DNA from 2 places in the Pseudomonas sp. UM16 genome. Region 2 is predicted to be linked to the other one. Evidence: predicted binding sites of a transcription regulator. Region 2 holds the regulator's gene; the other holds the start of a gene.
What was found. Region 2 encodes sigma-54, which starts transcription at its own class of promoters, with help from an activator protein. Its sites were predicted from a motif close to ANTGGCATNNANNTTGCTNT; they were not measured.

Region 1: the regulator sigma-54 is predicted to act here: its motif matches at 1,946-1,965, upstream of glnA (glutamate--ammonia ligase).

Annotation. Positions count from the first base shown of each region.
Region 1 covers NZ_JBNPJT010000006.1:228,079-235,212, reverse strand. Annotated here, with positions in the region: gene typA (translational GTPase TypA) at 1-146, opposite strand, end outside; gene thiI (tRNA uracil 4-sulfurtransferase ThiI) at 275-1,729, opposite strand; gene glnA (glutamate--ammonia ligase) at 2,062-3,468, shown strand; gene ACQRAX_RS09360 (chorismate mutase) at 3,620-4,168, shown strand; gene glnL (nitrogen regulation protein NR(II)) at 4,425-5,510, shown strand; gene ntrC (nitrogen regulation protein NR(I)) at 5,507-6,943, shown strand.
Region 2 covers NZ_JBNPJT010000013.1:74,921-82,054, reverse strand. Annotated here, with positions in the region: gene ACQRAX_RS16845 (superoxide dismutase) at 1-304, shown strand, start outside; gene ACQRAX_RS16840 (ZIP family metal transporter) at 316-1,209, shown strand; gene ACQRAX_RS16835 (HPr family phosphocarrier protein) at 1,221-1,493, opposite strand; gene rapZ (RNase adapter RapZ) at 1,514-2,368, opposite strand; gene ptsN (PTS IIA-like nitrogen regulatory protein PtsN) at 2,371-2,835, opposite strand; gene hpf (ribosome hibernation-promoting factor, HPF/YfiA family) at 2,848-3,156, opposite strand; gene ACQRAX_RS16815 (RNA polymerase factor sigma-54) at 3,234-4,727, opposite strand; gene lptB (LPS export ABC transporter ATP-binding protein) at 4,907-5,632, opposite strand; gene lptA (lipopolysaccharide transport periplasmic protein LptA) at 5,633-6,160, opposite strand; gene lptC (LPS export ABC transporter periplasmic protein LptC) at 6,147-6,719, opposite strand; gene ACQRAX_RS16795 (KdsC family phosphatase) at 6,728-7,134, opposite strand, start outside.

The sequences.
Region 1 (7,134 bases), on a different contig from region 2:
TCCTGGTCGTTGGAGTCCATGACGCGCTCGTCGTTGAGCTCGTTACGCTCCAGAGTGCCGGACTGACGCAGGAGTTTGTCGACCAGAGTGGTTTTACCATGGTCAACGTGGGCGATGATGGCGATGTTACGCAGATTTTCGATCACGTGTGTATCTCGATCAGAGGATTCGGGTTGCCGCCCAGTCTAGGCGGCGAATATGAATGAATGGCGCTCAACGGGCCCGCAGGTCGGGAGGGCGATGGCGGATGCTCCCGCCATACAACCCCGGCGTTTTATGTCGGACGATAAACGCGCACATTGGCATGTCCCTCACTGAGCAAATGATGGGCATGCAGGCGACTCATCACACCCTTGTCGCAATACAGCAAGTACTGGCGCGTGGCGTCCAGTTCCTTGAAGCGACTGTTCAGGGCGTAGAACGGCAAGGCCTTGACCTCGATGCCGTCCAGTTCCAGGGGCTGGTCTTCCTGGGCATCAGGGTGACGAATATCAATCACCACCTGCCCGGCCAGCGCCTGGCTGACTTCTTCGATCTGAATATCCTGACCAAGTTCATCGATCACATTGTCGATGGACACCAGGCGAGCACGCTCCAGAGCGCGCTCGAGCACAGCCATGTCGAACTGCTTCTCTTCATGGTCAACACGATGACGTTTGGCGCAGGTGGTCGGGTTCACCGAGATCACGCCGCAGTACTCAGGCATGTGTTTGGCGAACTCGGCGGTACCAATTTGGTTAGCCTGGTCGATGATGTCCTGCTTGTGGCTGGCCAGCAGCGGACGCAGTACCAGCTTCTCCGTGGCCGAATCGATCACTGCCAGGTTCGGCAGGGTCTGGCTGGAAACCTGGGAGATCGCCTCGCCGGTTACCAGCGCGTCGATCTCCAGGCGGTCAGCAATATTGGTCGCAGCGCGCAGCATCATGCGCTTGAGGGTCACGCCCATATAGCTGTTGTCGACCTTGCCGAGAATCTCGCCCACCACTTCTTCGAACGGCACGCTGACGAACAGTACGCGCTGGCTGCTGCCGTATTTCTTCCACAGGAAGTGGGCGACTTCCATCACCCCCAGCTCGTGGGCACGACCGCCCAGGTTGAAGAAGCAGAAGTGGGTCATCAGGCCGCGACGCATCATCTGGTAGGCCGCCACGGTGGAGTCGAAGCCACCAGACATCAGCACCAGGGTCTGCTCCAGCGTGCCCAGCGGGTAGCCGCCGATGCCCTTGTGCTGGTTGTGAATCACATACAGCAGCTTGTCACGCACCTCGATGCGCACCTCGACCTCGGGGGTGCGCAGGTCGATACCGGAGGCGCCGCACTGCTGGCGCAGCTGGCTGCCGACATAACGGTCGACGTCCATCGAGGTAAAGTCGTGGTGGCCGCCGCGCTTGCAACGCACCGCAAAGCGCTTGCCGACCAGCAGGTGGCCGAAGTGGGTCTTGCACTTGGCGACGATATCGTCAAAGTCGCCCAGCGGGTACTCGTCGACCTGCAGGAAGTGGGCGATGCCCGGCATGCAGGTCAGACGCTCGATCATCTCGCGCAGGACTTTCTCGTCCTCGATGCGGGTGACCACCTCGAGGTTGTCCCAGACACCGTCAACCGCGAGCGCAGGATCGAGGTCCTTGAGCACGGTACGGATGTTGCGGCCCAGTTGACGAATGAAGCGTTTGCGAACCGGGCGGCTCTTGATGGTGATCTCTGGGAAGACTTTTACGATTAGTTTCATTGAAAACAGCGCGCGCAATGCCGACTAAAAAAGTGGGGCGCGGATTATAGCGGAAATTGCTCAAGGTTTAACCAATTAATCTACAGAAGGTTTGCCGCGCACCAAAATGAGGCGTCGCGACTGATTTGCGCCTCTTAAGAGTGCAGGAAAGCCGTAGGTTTTCCGCTAAATACGGCTGGAATGCGTAGAAATCGGGCAAGAAATCCAAACCGGGGCACTGGCATGCAATTTGCTCCCTTGTGAGGCAGGTTGCCTTGGCCGACTATTCGCGCCCGGCATCACCCAAATTCAAGGGCTGCACAGGCAAGCTCTACCCCACCCCGGAGGACACTATGTCGAAGTCGGTTCAACTCATCAAAGATCATGACGTTAAATGGATTGATCTGCGCTTCACGGACACCAAAGGCATTCAACATCACGTGACCATGCCGTCGCGTGACGCCCTGGATGAAGACTTCTTCGAAGCCGGCAAAATGTTCGACGGTTCCTCCATCGCTGGCTGGAAAGGCATCGAAGCCTCCGACATGATCCTGATGCCGGACGACTCCTCTGCCGTACTCGACCCGTTCACCGAAGAGCCGACCCTGATCCTGGTCTGCGACATCATCGAACCTTCGACCATGCAAGGCTACGACCGCGACCCACGCGCCATCGCCCGCCGCGCCGAAGAGTACCTGAAGACCACCGGTATCGGTGACACCGTATTCGTCGGCCCAGAGCCTGAGTTCTTCATCTTCGACGAAGTGAAGTTCAAGTCCGACATCTCCGGCTCGATGTTCAAGATCTACTCCGAGCAAGGCTCGTGGATGTCCGATCAGGACGTCGAAGGCGGCAACAAAGGCCACCGTCCAGGCGTCAAAGGTGGCTACTTCCCAGTTCCGCCGTTCGACCACGACCACGAAATCCGTACTGCCATGTGCAACGCCATGGAAGAAATGGGCCTGGTCATCGAAGTACACCACCACGAAGTGGCAACTGCCGGCCAGAACGAAATCGGCGTGCAGTTCAACACCCTGGTGAAAAAGGCTGACGAAGTTCAGACCCTGAAGTACTGCGTACACAACGTTGCCGACGCCTACGGCCGCACCGCTACCTTCATGCCTAAGCCACTGTACGGCGACAATGGCTCGGGTATGCACGTGCACATGTCCATCTCCAAAGATGGCAAGAACACCTTCTCCGGCGAAGGCTATGCCGGCCTGTCCGACACTGCCCTGTACTTCATCGGCGGTATCATCAAGCACGGTAAGGCCCTGAACGGTTTCACCAACCCGGCGACCAACTCCTACAAGCGTCTGGTACCAGGCTTCGAAGCACCGGTAATGCTGGCCTACTCGGCTCGTAACCGTTCCGCTTCGATCCGTATTCCTTACGTTTCCAGCCCGAAAGCCCGCCGTATCGAAGCGCGCTTCCCGGACCCGGCGGCCAACCCATACCTGTGCTTCGCGGCACTGATGATGGCCGGTCTGGATGGTATCCAGAACAAGATCCACCCAGGCGACGCCGCCGACAAGAACCTGTACGACCTGCCGCCTGAAGAGGCGAAAGAGATCCCACAGGTGTGCGGCAGCCTCAAAGAAGCCCTGGAAGAACTGGACAAGGGCCGCGCGTTCCTGACCAAGGGCGGCGTGTTCTCCGACGACTTCATCGATGCCTACATCGCCCTGAAGAGCGAAGAAGAAATCAAGGTCCGCACCTTCGTACACCCACTGGAATACGAGCTGTACTACAGCTGCTAAGCCAGTGACGCCTGCGCAAGCGGCGTAACGCGACAAACAGAGGCCTCCTTCGGGAGGCCTTTGGCTTTTCTGCCATCTGCATGCGTATCAACCGACAGGTAAAAACAACGAATCACGGCACACTGTTTTTTTCTCTTGTGGATACCTTGCTATGCGCGCACCTCTGATTGCCTTGCTGCTAACCCCCCTGCTCCTCAGCCAAGGCTGCACATCGCCCCCTCCGCCCACCAACCCCCTGCAGCATTTGCTCGACAGTGTCGAACAACGCCTGGACATCGCCGAAGCCGTTGCCCTGAACAAATGGGACTCCGGCCAGCCAGTACAGGCTACCGAGCGCGAGCAACAGGTGATTGCCAACGCCCAAACCCAGGCCATGCGCTTTGGCCTCGACGAACAACGCGTCGGGGTGTTTTTTGCCGACCAGATCGAAGCCAACAAATTGCTCCAGTACAGCGCACTTTCACGCTGGCATGCGGCGGGCAGCGCACCGCAAACGCCGCGTGTCGATCTGGCAACGCAATTACGCCCGCAACTGGACCGCCTGCAACGCGCACTGCTCAGTGAGCTAGCTTCGTTCGACCGCAAGCGCCCCGAACCTTGCCCAGCAGTATTGGCTCAAGCCATCGACCAGCGCGCACTGGGCCCAATACGCACACTGGCCTTGATCCGCGCCACCGCCCATTTGTGCTCTGCAAGGTAATTCTTCCTCTATGCTCTATATTGGTGCACGCGACAGCGTGCACCTGAGCAAATCAACCCATTTTGGTTCAAGCAAACCGCCGGATCAGGGCTTTACAGCCATATTTAGCGCATATTCAGGTCTTTATCCGGCCGATCCGCTTCTTTTCGGAGCCTTGGTTTGTTTTTTGCATTTTCTTGTTACCAGCAGACAACCAGCGCCCGCGACCCTGGCACAACCGGGGTCGTCATGAGCCAAAAGAGGTCACCGACGCCCCATGACCATCAGCGATGCCCTGCACCGACTGCTACTGGACAACCTGACCACCGCCACCATTCTGCTCAACGCCGAACTGCGCCTTGAGTACATGAACCCGGCCGCGGAAATGCTCCTGGCCATCAGCGGTCAGCGTAGCCATGGGCAATTCATCAGCGAGCTGTTCACCGAATCGCCAGAAGCGCTCAATTCCCTGCGCCAGGCGGTGGAGCAAGCACACCCGTTCACCAAGCGCGAGGCGCAGCTGACCTCGCTGACCGGCCAGACCCAGACCGTCGACTACGCGGTAACGCCGATCCTCAGTGGCGGGCGGACCTTGTTGCTGCTTGAAGTCCACCCCCGCGACCGGCTTCTGCGCATCACCAAAGAAGAAGCCCAGCTTTCCAAGCAAGAAACCACCAAGTTGCTGGTGCGCGGCCTGGCCCACGAGATCAAAAATCCGCTGGGCGGCATTCGCGGCGCCGCACAGCTGCTGTCCCGGGAGCTACCCGAGGAAGGCCTCAAGGATTACACCAATGTGATCATTGAAGAGGCTGACCGCCTGCGTAACCTGGTTGATCGCATGCTTGGCTCGAACAAACTGCCATCACTGGCGATGACCAACATCCATGAAGTCCTCGAGCGTGTCTGCAGCCTGGTCGAGGCCGAAAGCCAGGGCGGCATCACCCTGGCGCGTGATTACGATCCGAGTCTGCCGGACGTATTGATCGACCGCGAACAGATGATTCAGGCGGTCCTCAACATCGTGCGCAACGCCATGCAAGCCATCAGCGGCCAGAACGAGCTGCGCCTGGGGCGCATCAGCTTGCGCACCCGGGCCATGCGCCAGTTCACCATTGGCCATACCCGCCATCGCCTGGTGGCCAAGGTCGAGATCATCGACAACGGCCCGGGCATTCCCGCCGAACTACAGGAAACCATCTTCTATCCCATGGTCAGCGGTCGTCCGGACGGTACCGGACTGGGCCTGGCCATTACCCAGAACATCATCAGCCAGCACCAGGGTCTGATCGAATGTGACAGCCATCCAGGCCACACCACTTTCTCGATCTTCCTGCCTCTGGAACAAGGAGCCACCGCCTCATGAGCCGTAGTGAAACTGTCTGGATCGTCGACGATGATCGTTCCATCCGCTGGGTCCTGGAAAAAGCCCTGCAACAAGAAGGCATGACCACCCAGAGCTTCGACAGCGCCGACGGGGTCATGAGCCGCCTGACCCGGCAACAGCCGGATGTGATTATTTCCGATATCCGCATGCCCGGTGCCAGTGGCCTGGACCTGCTGGCGCAGATCCGCGAGCAGCACCCACGCCTGCCGGTGATCATCATGACTGCCCACTCCGATCTCGACAGTGCGGTGGCGTCCTATCAAGGCGGGGCATTCGAGTACCTGCCCAAGCCGTTCGATGTCGATGAAGCGGTGTCGCTGGTCAAACGCGCCAATCAGCATGCCCAGGAGCAACAAGGCCTGGACATCGCCCCAAGCCTGACCCGTACTCCGGAAATCATCGGCGAAGCGCCGGCCATGCAGGAGGTGTTCCGCGCCATCGGTCGCCTCAGCCACTCCAACATCACCGTGTTGATCAACGGCGAGTCAGGCACCGGTAAAGAGTTGGTCGCCCATGCCTTGCACCGCCACAGCCCGCGAGCAGCTTCACCCTTCATTGCCCTGAACATGGCGGCGATTCCCAAGGACTTGATGGAGTCCGAGCTGTTCGGTCACGAAAAAGGCGCGTTCACCGGCGCTGCCAACCTGCGTCGCGGCCGCTTCGAGCAGGCCGATGGCGGCACCTTGTTCCTTGACGAGATCGGCGATATGCCGGCCGACACCCAGACCCGTCTGCTGCGCGTACTGGCGGATGGTGAGTTCTATCGGGTTGGCGGCCATGTACCGGTAAAGGTCGACGTGCGCATCATTGCCGCCACCCACCAGAACCTGGAAACCCTGGTGCAGGCTGGCAAGTTCCGTGAAGACCTGTTCCACCGCCTCAACGTGATCCGCATCCATATCCCGCGCCTGGCCGACCGCCGCGAAGATATCCCGACCCTGGCACGGCACTTCCTTGGCCGTGCCGCTCAGGAGCTGGCGGTTGAGCCGAAACTACTCAAGGCTGAAACCGAAGAGTTCATGCGCAATTTGCCGTGGCCGGGTAACGTGCGCCAGCTGGAAAATACTTGCCGCTGGATCACCGTGATGGCCTCGGGGCGGGAAGTACACATCGGCGACCTGCCGCCAGAACTGCTCAATCTGCCTCAAGACACCGCGCCGGTGACGAACTGGGAGCAGGCGCTACGCCAATGGGCTGACCAGGCGCTGTCCCGTGGCCAGACCAACCTGCTCGACAGTGCGGTACCAAGCTTCGAGCGGATCATGATCGAAACCGCCCTCAAACACACTGCAGGCCGGCGTCGCGACGCCGCCGTCTTGCTTGGTTGGGGGCGCAACACCCTGACGCGCAAGATCAAGGAGTTGGGAATGAAAGTCGACGGTGGCGACGAGGACGGTGACGACGAGGCTTGAGCTTCTGCAGGAGTGGATTCACCGGGGCGTCGGACCGGTGAATGCTACAACCTGAAATGCCCCATGCACCCAATCTGTGCTCGATGCACCGCAGCAAGGCAAAAATTCCCGCCCAAACAGCATACCAACGCATAAAACCACTGTTTTGCGGGCTGCAACAAAACTGGCACACACCCTGCATTAGTATCAGT
Region 2 (7,134 bases):
AGTCGATGAGCAACTGGGCGGCTTCGAGGCCTTCAAGGAGGCTTTCACCAAGGCCGCACTGACGCGTTTTGGCAGCGGCTGGGCCTGGCTGAGCGTGACCCCGGAGAAAAAGTTGGTAGTGGAGAGCAGTGGTAACCAGGACAGCCCGTTGATGAGCGGCAATACGCCGATTCTGGGGTTGGATGTCTGGGAACATGCCTACTACTTGCTGTACCAGAATCGCCGTCCTGAATACATCAATGCCTTCTACAACGTGATCGACTGGTCCGAGGTAGAGCGCCGTTATCTAGCTGCCCTGGCGTGAGTCGTTCCGGTATGCGTACCGATGTGATGTCCATAGGCGGAATGCGCCTGTTTCGCCTGGCGCTGGGAACCCTGTTGTTGCTGGTGGGGAGCGCTTTGTTGGTGGCGCAGGGTATCGCCTGGCTTGACCTTGAGCCGCGCATGATGCGCGCGCTCGAAGGCGGTGCTCTGTGTGCATTGGGCACGGCGTTGGGTGCTGTGCCGGTGCTGGTGATTCGCAGCATGCCGGTGGCGTTGGCCGATACCTTGCTCGGCTTCGGCGCCGGTGTGATGCTGGCGGCAACGGCCTTCTCCCTGATTATTCCTGGCCTGGACGCCGCGCAAGCCATTGGTCTGGGTAAGTGGGGCGCAGGCGCACTGATCAGCTTCGGCTTGTTGTTCGGGGCGTTCTTCCTGTACCTGGTCGATCTTAAGGTGTCGGGTGCTTCGCCCGAAGCTTTGGTGGGCACTGCCCAGCAACCGGTGATTGCCGCGCGGATATGGGTGTTTGTCATCGCCATCATTGCTCACAACGTCCCCGAAGGCATGGCCATCGGGGTGTCGGCGGGTGGCGGGATGCCGGATGCCGACAGCTTGGCCATGGGCATTGCCTTGCAGGATGTGCCCGAAGGGTTAGTCATTGCGCTGGTACTGGCCGGGGCAGGCATGGCTAGGTTCAAGGCTTTTGCCATCGGTGCAGCGTCTGGACTGGTCGAGCCGGTGGCAGCGTTGATATGTGCCTGGCTGGTGAGCGTGGCAGAACTGCTATTGCCTCTGGGCTTGGCCTGCGCAGCCGGAGCTATGTTGCTGGTAGTGACCCAGGAGATAATTCCCGAATCTCGCAGCAACGGTCATCATCGCCTGGCGAGTCTAGGGCTGTGCGTTGGTTTCTGTCTGATGATGGTGATGGATACGGCGCTGGCGTGAGGAGGGGGCGGTTACTCGCCCTCATCAAAGTAGTTATTGATCAGCTCGACCAGCGCAACGAGCGCTGCGTCATCTCCTTCGCCTTCGGTATGCAGGTGTACCTGGGTACCTTTGCCCGCTGCGAGCATCATCACAGCCATGATGCTCTTGCCATCGACCATTGATTCAGGTGTGCGGCCTACGCGTACAGTGCAAGGGAAGCGTCCGGCCACGCCGACAAACTTTGCCGCCGCCCGGGCGTGCAGCCCCAGCTTGTTGATGATGGTGATTTCACGAGCGGGCATCGCGGCGGTGGTCCTGTGGGCTAGAGGTCGCGGTGGCGAACCTGGACATTCTTCAAGGATTGCTGCAGCAACTGGCCCACGCGTTCGGTCAGGTAAACCGAACGGTGGTGTCCACCGGTACAGCCAATGGCAATGGTCACATAGGCGCGGTTGCTGGCGGCAAAGCGTGGCAACCATTTGAGTAGATAGCTGGAGATATCCTGGAACATATCTTCGACATCAGGCTGGGCTGCCAGATAGTCGATGACCGGTTGCTCCAGACCGGAGTGCTCACGCAGCTCCGGCTTCCAGTAGGGGTTGGGCAGGCAGCGCACATCGAACACCAGGTCGGCGTCTACCGGCATGCCACGCTTGAAGCCGAAGGATTCGACCAGGAACGCGGTACCAGGCTCCGGTTGGTTAAGCAGGCGTAGTTTGATCGAGTCACGCAACTGATACAGGTTCAGGTTGGTGGTGTCGATTTTAAGATCGGCGAGGTCGGCAATCGGCCCCAGCAGCTCGGTCTCGTCCTTGATCGCTTCGGCCAGCGAACGGCTGGCGTTGGTCAGCGGGTGACGCCGACGGGTTTCCGAGAAGCGCTTGAGCAGGGTGTCTTCGTCGGCATCCAGGTACAGCACATCACACTGGATATGGCGCCCGCGCGCCTCTTCAAGCAGCTCGGGGAAGCGACTGAGGTGGCTGGGCAGGTTGCGCGCATCGATCGATACCGCCACTTTGGGCTGCATCAGTTCGGTGTTGATCAGGGCGTTCTCGGCCAACTGCGGCAGCAACCCGGCAGGTAGGTTGTCGATGCAGTAGTAGCCGTTGTCCTCAAGGACCGCGAGGGCGGTACTTTTTCCGGAGCCGGAGCGGCCGCTAACGATGATCAAGCGCATATTCAGGGCCCGCTCTGTACATCCAGAACGACCTGGTACAGCGCGTCGTTGCTGGGGGCCGCACGCAGCTTGTCGCGTACGACCTTGCTGTCGAGCATGCTGGCGATCTGGCGCAGCAGCTCCAGGTGCGCATCGGTGGCTGCTTCCGGGACCAGCAACACGAACAGCAGGTCGACCGGAGCGCCATCAATGGCGTCGAAATCAATAGGGGCGTCAAGATGCAGCAGTGCACTGACAGGCGATTCGCAACCCTTGAGGCGGCAATGGGGAATGGCAATGCCATTGCCAAAGCCGGTTGAGCCGAGTTTTTCTCGGGCAATCAAGGCTTCGTACACGTCCTGGGTGTCCAGTTCGGGCACTTCTTTGCCGATCAGGTTGGCGATCTGTTCGAGTGCGCGCTTTTTGCTGCCTCCCGGCACGTTCACCAAGGAACGGCCGGGGGTCAGGATGGTTTCAAGTCGGATCATGGATGAGGGGGATCAGCGGGCCGCTGCACCTTGCAGCAGGCTTTGCTGTTTTTCCTTGTGTTTTTTCAGTTGACGATCGAGCTTGTCGGTCAAAGCATCGATCGCTGCATACATGTCTGTGTGTTCGGCATTTGCAACAACTTCGCCGCCGGGAATAAACAGCGTTGCTTCAATCTTCTGCTGCAGCTTCTCGACCTTCATGATTACCGTCACATTGGTAATCTTGTCGAAGTGCCCCTCCAGACGTTTGAGTTTTTGCTCGACGTATTCGCGCAGCGGCTGGGTGACTTCTACATGCTGTCCACTGATATTGACTTGCATACAGCTTCTCCTTTGTTGCCCGAGCATAAGAGGCAGGTGTTGCGCCTGCCACTGAACTGCGATGGCTATCTCAGGGGCTACATCAGTCGCTTGCGCTCACTCGACGGTGCAATGCCGAGGGACTCGCGGTACTTGGCGACGGTGCGACGGGCTACCTGGATGCCTTGTGCCTCCAGTAAACCAGCGATCTTGCTGTCACTCAATGGCTTTTTCTGATTTTCCGCTGCAACCAATTTTTTGATGATCGCGCGAATCGCTGTGGACGAGCATTCACCGCCTTCGGAGGTGCTGACGTGGCTGGAGAAAAAGTACTTCAGCTCGTAAATACCCCGCGGTGTGTGCATGTATTTCTGCGTGGTGACCCGGGAAATGGTCGACTCGTGCATGCCCACGGCTTCAGCGATGTCATGCAGGACCAGCGGCTTCATCGCTTCGTCGCCGTGATCGAGGAAGCCGCGCTGGTGTTCGACGATCTGGGTGGCGACTTTCATCAGGGTTTCGTTGCGGCTCTGCAGGCTCTTGATGAACCAGCGGGCTTCCTGCAACTGATTGCGCATGAACGTATTGTCGGCACTGGTGTCGGCGCGGCGGACGAACCCGGCGTATTGCGGGTTGACCCGCAGGCGCGGCACGGCCTCCTGATTGAGCTCGACCAGCCAGCGCTCGTTGTCCTTGCGCACGATCACGTCAGGGACCACGTATTCGGCTTCACTGGATTCAATCTGCGAGCCAGGACGCGGGTTGAGGCTCTGAACCCGTTCGATGACCTGGCGCAGTTCGTCTTCCTTGAGCTTCATCCGCCGCATCAGCTGGCTGTAGTCGCGGCTGCCGAGTAGGTCGATATAGTCACGTACCAGGCGCTGGGCTTCGGCCATCCAAGGGGTGCTGGCAGGCAGTTGGCGCAGTTGCAGCAGCAGGCATTCGCTGAGGTTGCGTGCGCCGATACCAGCAGGTTCGAATTGCTGAATGCGGTGCAGCACGGCCTCGATTTCGTCGAGCTCAATATCCAGCTCAGGGTCAAAGGATTCGCAGACTTCCTCGAGGGTTTCGTCGAGGTAGCCCTGGCTGTTGATGCAGTCGATCAGGGTGACCGCAATCAGCCGATCGGTGTCCGACATCGGCGCCAGGTTGAGTTGCCAAAGCAAGTGGCTTTGCAGGCTCTCGCCCGCCGAAGTGCGGGTGGTGAAGTCCCACTCGTCATCGTCGTTGCTGGGCAAGCTGCTGGCGCTGGTCTGGTAGATGTCTTCCCAGGCGGTATCGACGGGCAGTTCGTTGGGGATGCGCTCGTTCCATTCGCCGTCTTCCAGGTTGTCCACGGTTTGCGTGGTTTCCTGGTAGGTGGTGTCCTGAACTTCGGCGACGGGCTTGCTTTCGGCGTTGTCGGCCATCGGGTCGCTGTTGTCGAAGTCGTCGCCTTCTTCCTGGCGTTCGAGCATCGGGTTTGATTCCAGCGCTTCCTGGATTTCCTGCTGGAGGTCCAGAGTAGAAAGCTGGAGCAGACGGATAGCCTGTTGCAACTGCGGTGTCATCGTCAGTTGCTGGCCCATTCTTAGGACGAGCGATGGTTTCATGGCAGGGGCTTTACACCTTTTTTGCCGGCGCACATGCGCCATCCACTACAAGGGCACCGAAGCGCCAACTTTAAGCAAATTATATGCCTGAAATTGGAGCGTTTGCCTAGGCCGCTGTGACAATAAAGCCGGTTTTCACCGGGTTAGCAGCCCATGGCAAGCGCTGTGTCGCCTCGAACTTACAAGCGGAACTCGTGGCCCAGGTACACCTCTTTCACCAGGTCGTTTGCCAGGATGGTCTCTGCATCGCCTTCGGCAATCAGTTGGCCATCGTTGACGATGTAAGCGGTTTCGCAGATGTCCAGGGTCTCGCGGACGTTGTGGTCGGTGATCAATACACCGATACCTTTGGCCTTGAGGTGATGGATGATCTGCTTGATGTCGCCGACCGAAATCGGGTCGACACCGGCAAAGGGTTCATCGAGCAGGATGAATTTCGGCGCAGTAGCCAGGGCCCGGGCAATCTCCACGCGGCGACGTTCGCCACCGGACAGGCTCATGCCGAGGTTGTCGCGGATATGGCTGATGTGAAATTCCTGCAGCAGGCTTTCCAGTTCTTTGCGCCGGCCATCGCGATCGAGCTCCTTACGGGTCTCGAGGATCGCCATGATGTTGTCGGCAACCGACAGCTTGCGAAAGATCGAGGCTTCCTGTGGCAGGTAGCCAATACCGGCACGGGCACGGCCGTGCATCGGCTGGTGGCTGACATCCAGGTCATCGATGAGCACGCGGCCCTGATCGGCCTGGACCAGGCCAACGATCATGTAAAAGCAGGTGGTCTTGCCGGCGCCGTTAGGACCGAGCAAGCCGACGATCTGGCCGCTGTCGATGGACAGGCTGACGTCACGTACCACTTGCCGACTCTTGTAGCTCTTGGCCAGGTGCTGGGCTTTGAGGGTCGCCATTTACTCGGCCTTCTTCTTCGGCTGGATCACCATGTCGATCCGTGGGCGAGGCGTTGACACCGATCCACCGCGGCCGGCAGTCGCCACCTGGGATTGGGTGTTGTAAACGATTTTCTCGCCTTCAGTGGTGTTGCCATCGCTGGTTTCCACCTTGGCCTGGTCGGTCAATACCACCAGATTCTTTTGCGACTGGTACTGGATCTGCTTGCCGTAACCTTTCATCTTGTCCGGTTTTTCGGCGCTTTGTTGCTGCTCGAAATAGGCAAGGTTGCCGACCGATGTCACGACGTCGACATCGCCATTGGCGGCACGCGTAATGGTCACGGTGTTGCCTTTGATGATCATCGAACCCTGGGTGATGATGACGTCGCCGGTGTAGGTGGCGACCCCTTTCTTGTCATCCAGGTGCGCTTGGTCAGCCTGGATACGGATTGGCTGGTCACGGTCGTTCGGCAGGGCCCAGGCGCTCGCGCTTCCCAGTGCTGCGCTCAGGCTGAGCAAAAAGGGGAGTGTTTTAACGAGCCTCATACTGTCCTCTTACGTTGGACAGCAGGTCCATCCTGCCGTCTTTCAAATACGCTTTCATTCCATTGCCCGTAGTAACACCACCGGCGCCGTCGATTTTAACGGCTTGTTCGGTTTGCGCATATTGCTTCTGCGGGAATACCGTCATGCGACTGCTGGTAATGATCATGGTGCGGTTTTTTTCATCGGTGCGGGCGACCCGTACCGAATCAATCAATTCCACTTCGCTGCCATCGGGGTTGACCTCGCCCTTGTCGCTCTGCACGTGCCAGGGGTAGGTGGTGCCGCGATACAGTTGCAGGTCAGGCTTGGTCAGCAACGTTACTTCGCTGACCTTGAGGTGTTCGACCTTGTCGGCAGTCATCTCGTACTGCATCTTGCCATCAGGCAGAAACTGCACGCTGTGAGCATTGGTGGCGTAATAATCGATAGCCTTTTCGTCGACGCTGGCGACCGGCTTGTCGAGAAAGCTCTCCGGGCTGATGTTCCAGTAGCCGACAGCCACCAGCAAGGCGGCAATCACACTGAACAGCGCAATGGTGCGAATCTTTTTACTGAACATGTGTCGCTCTACAGGTAGTGGGCGTTGGCCGCGTCGAGGTTGCCCTGGGCTTGCAGGATCAACTCGCAAAACTCACGGGCTGCACCTTCACCGCCGCGGGCCTTGGTAATCCCGTGGGCGTGCTCGCGGACGAAGGCTGCGGCACTGGCTACAGCCATGCCCAGGCCAACACGGCGGATCACCGGCAGGTCAGGCAGGTCGTCGCCCAAATAGGCGACCTGTTCATAGCTTAGGTTGAGCTGGCCAAGAAGTTCGTCCAAAACCACTAATTTATCTTCACGCCCCTGATACAGGTGGGGGATGCCAAGGTTCTTGGCTCGGCGCTCGACCACCGGGGTCTTGCGGCCGCTGATGATGGCGGTGGTCACGCCCGTGGCCATGAGCATCTTGATGCCTTGTCCGTCGAGGGTGTTGA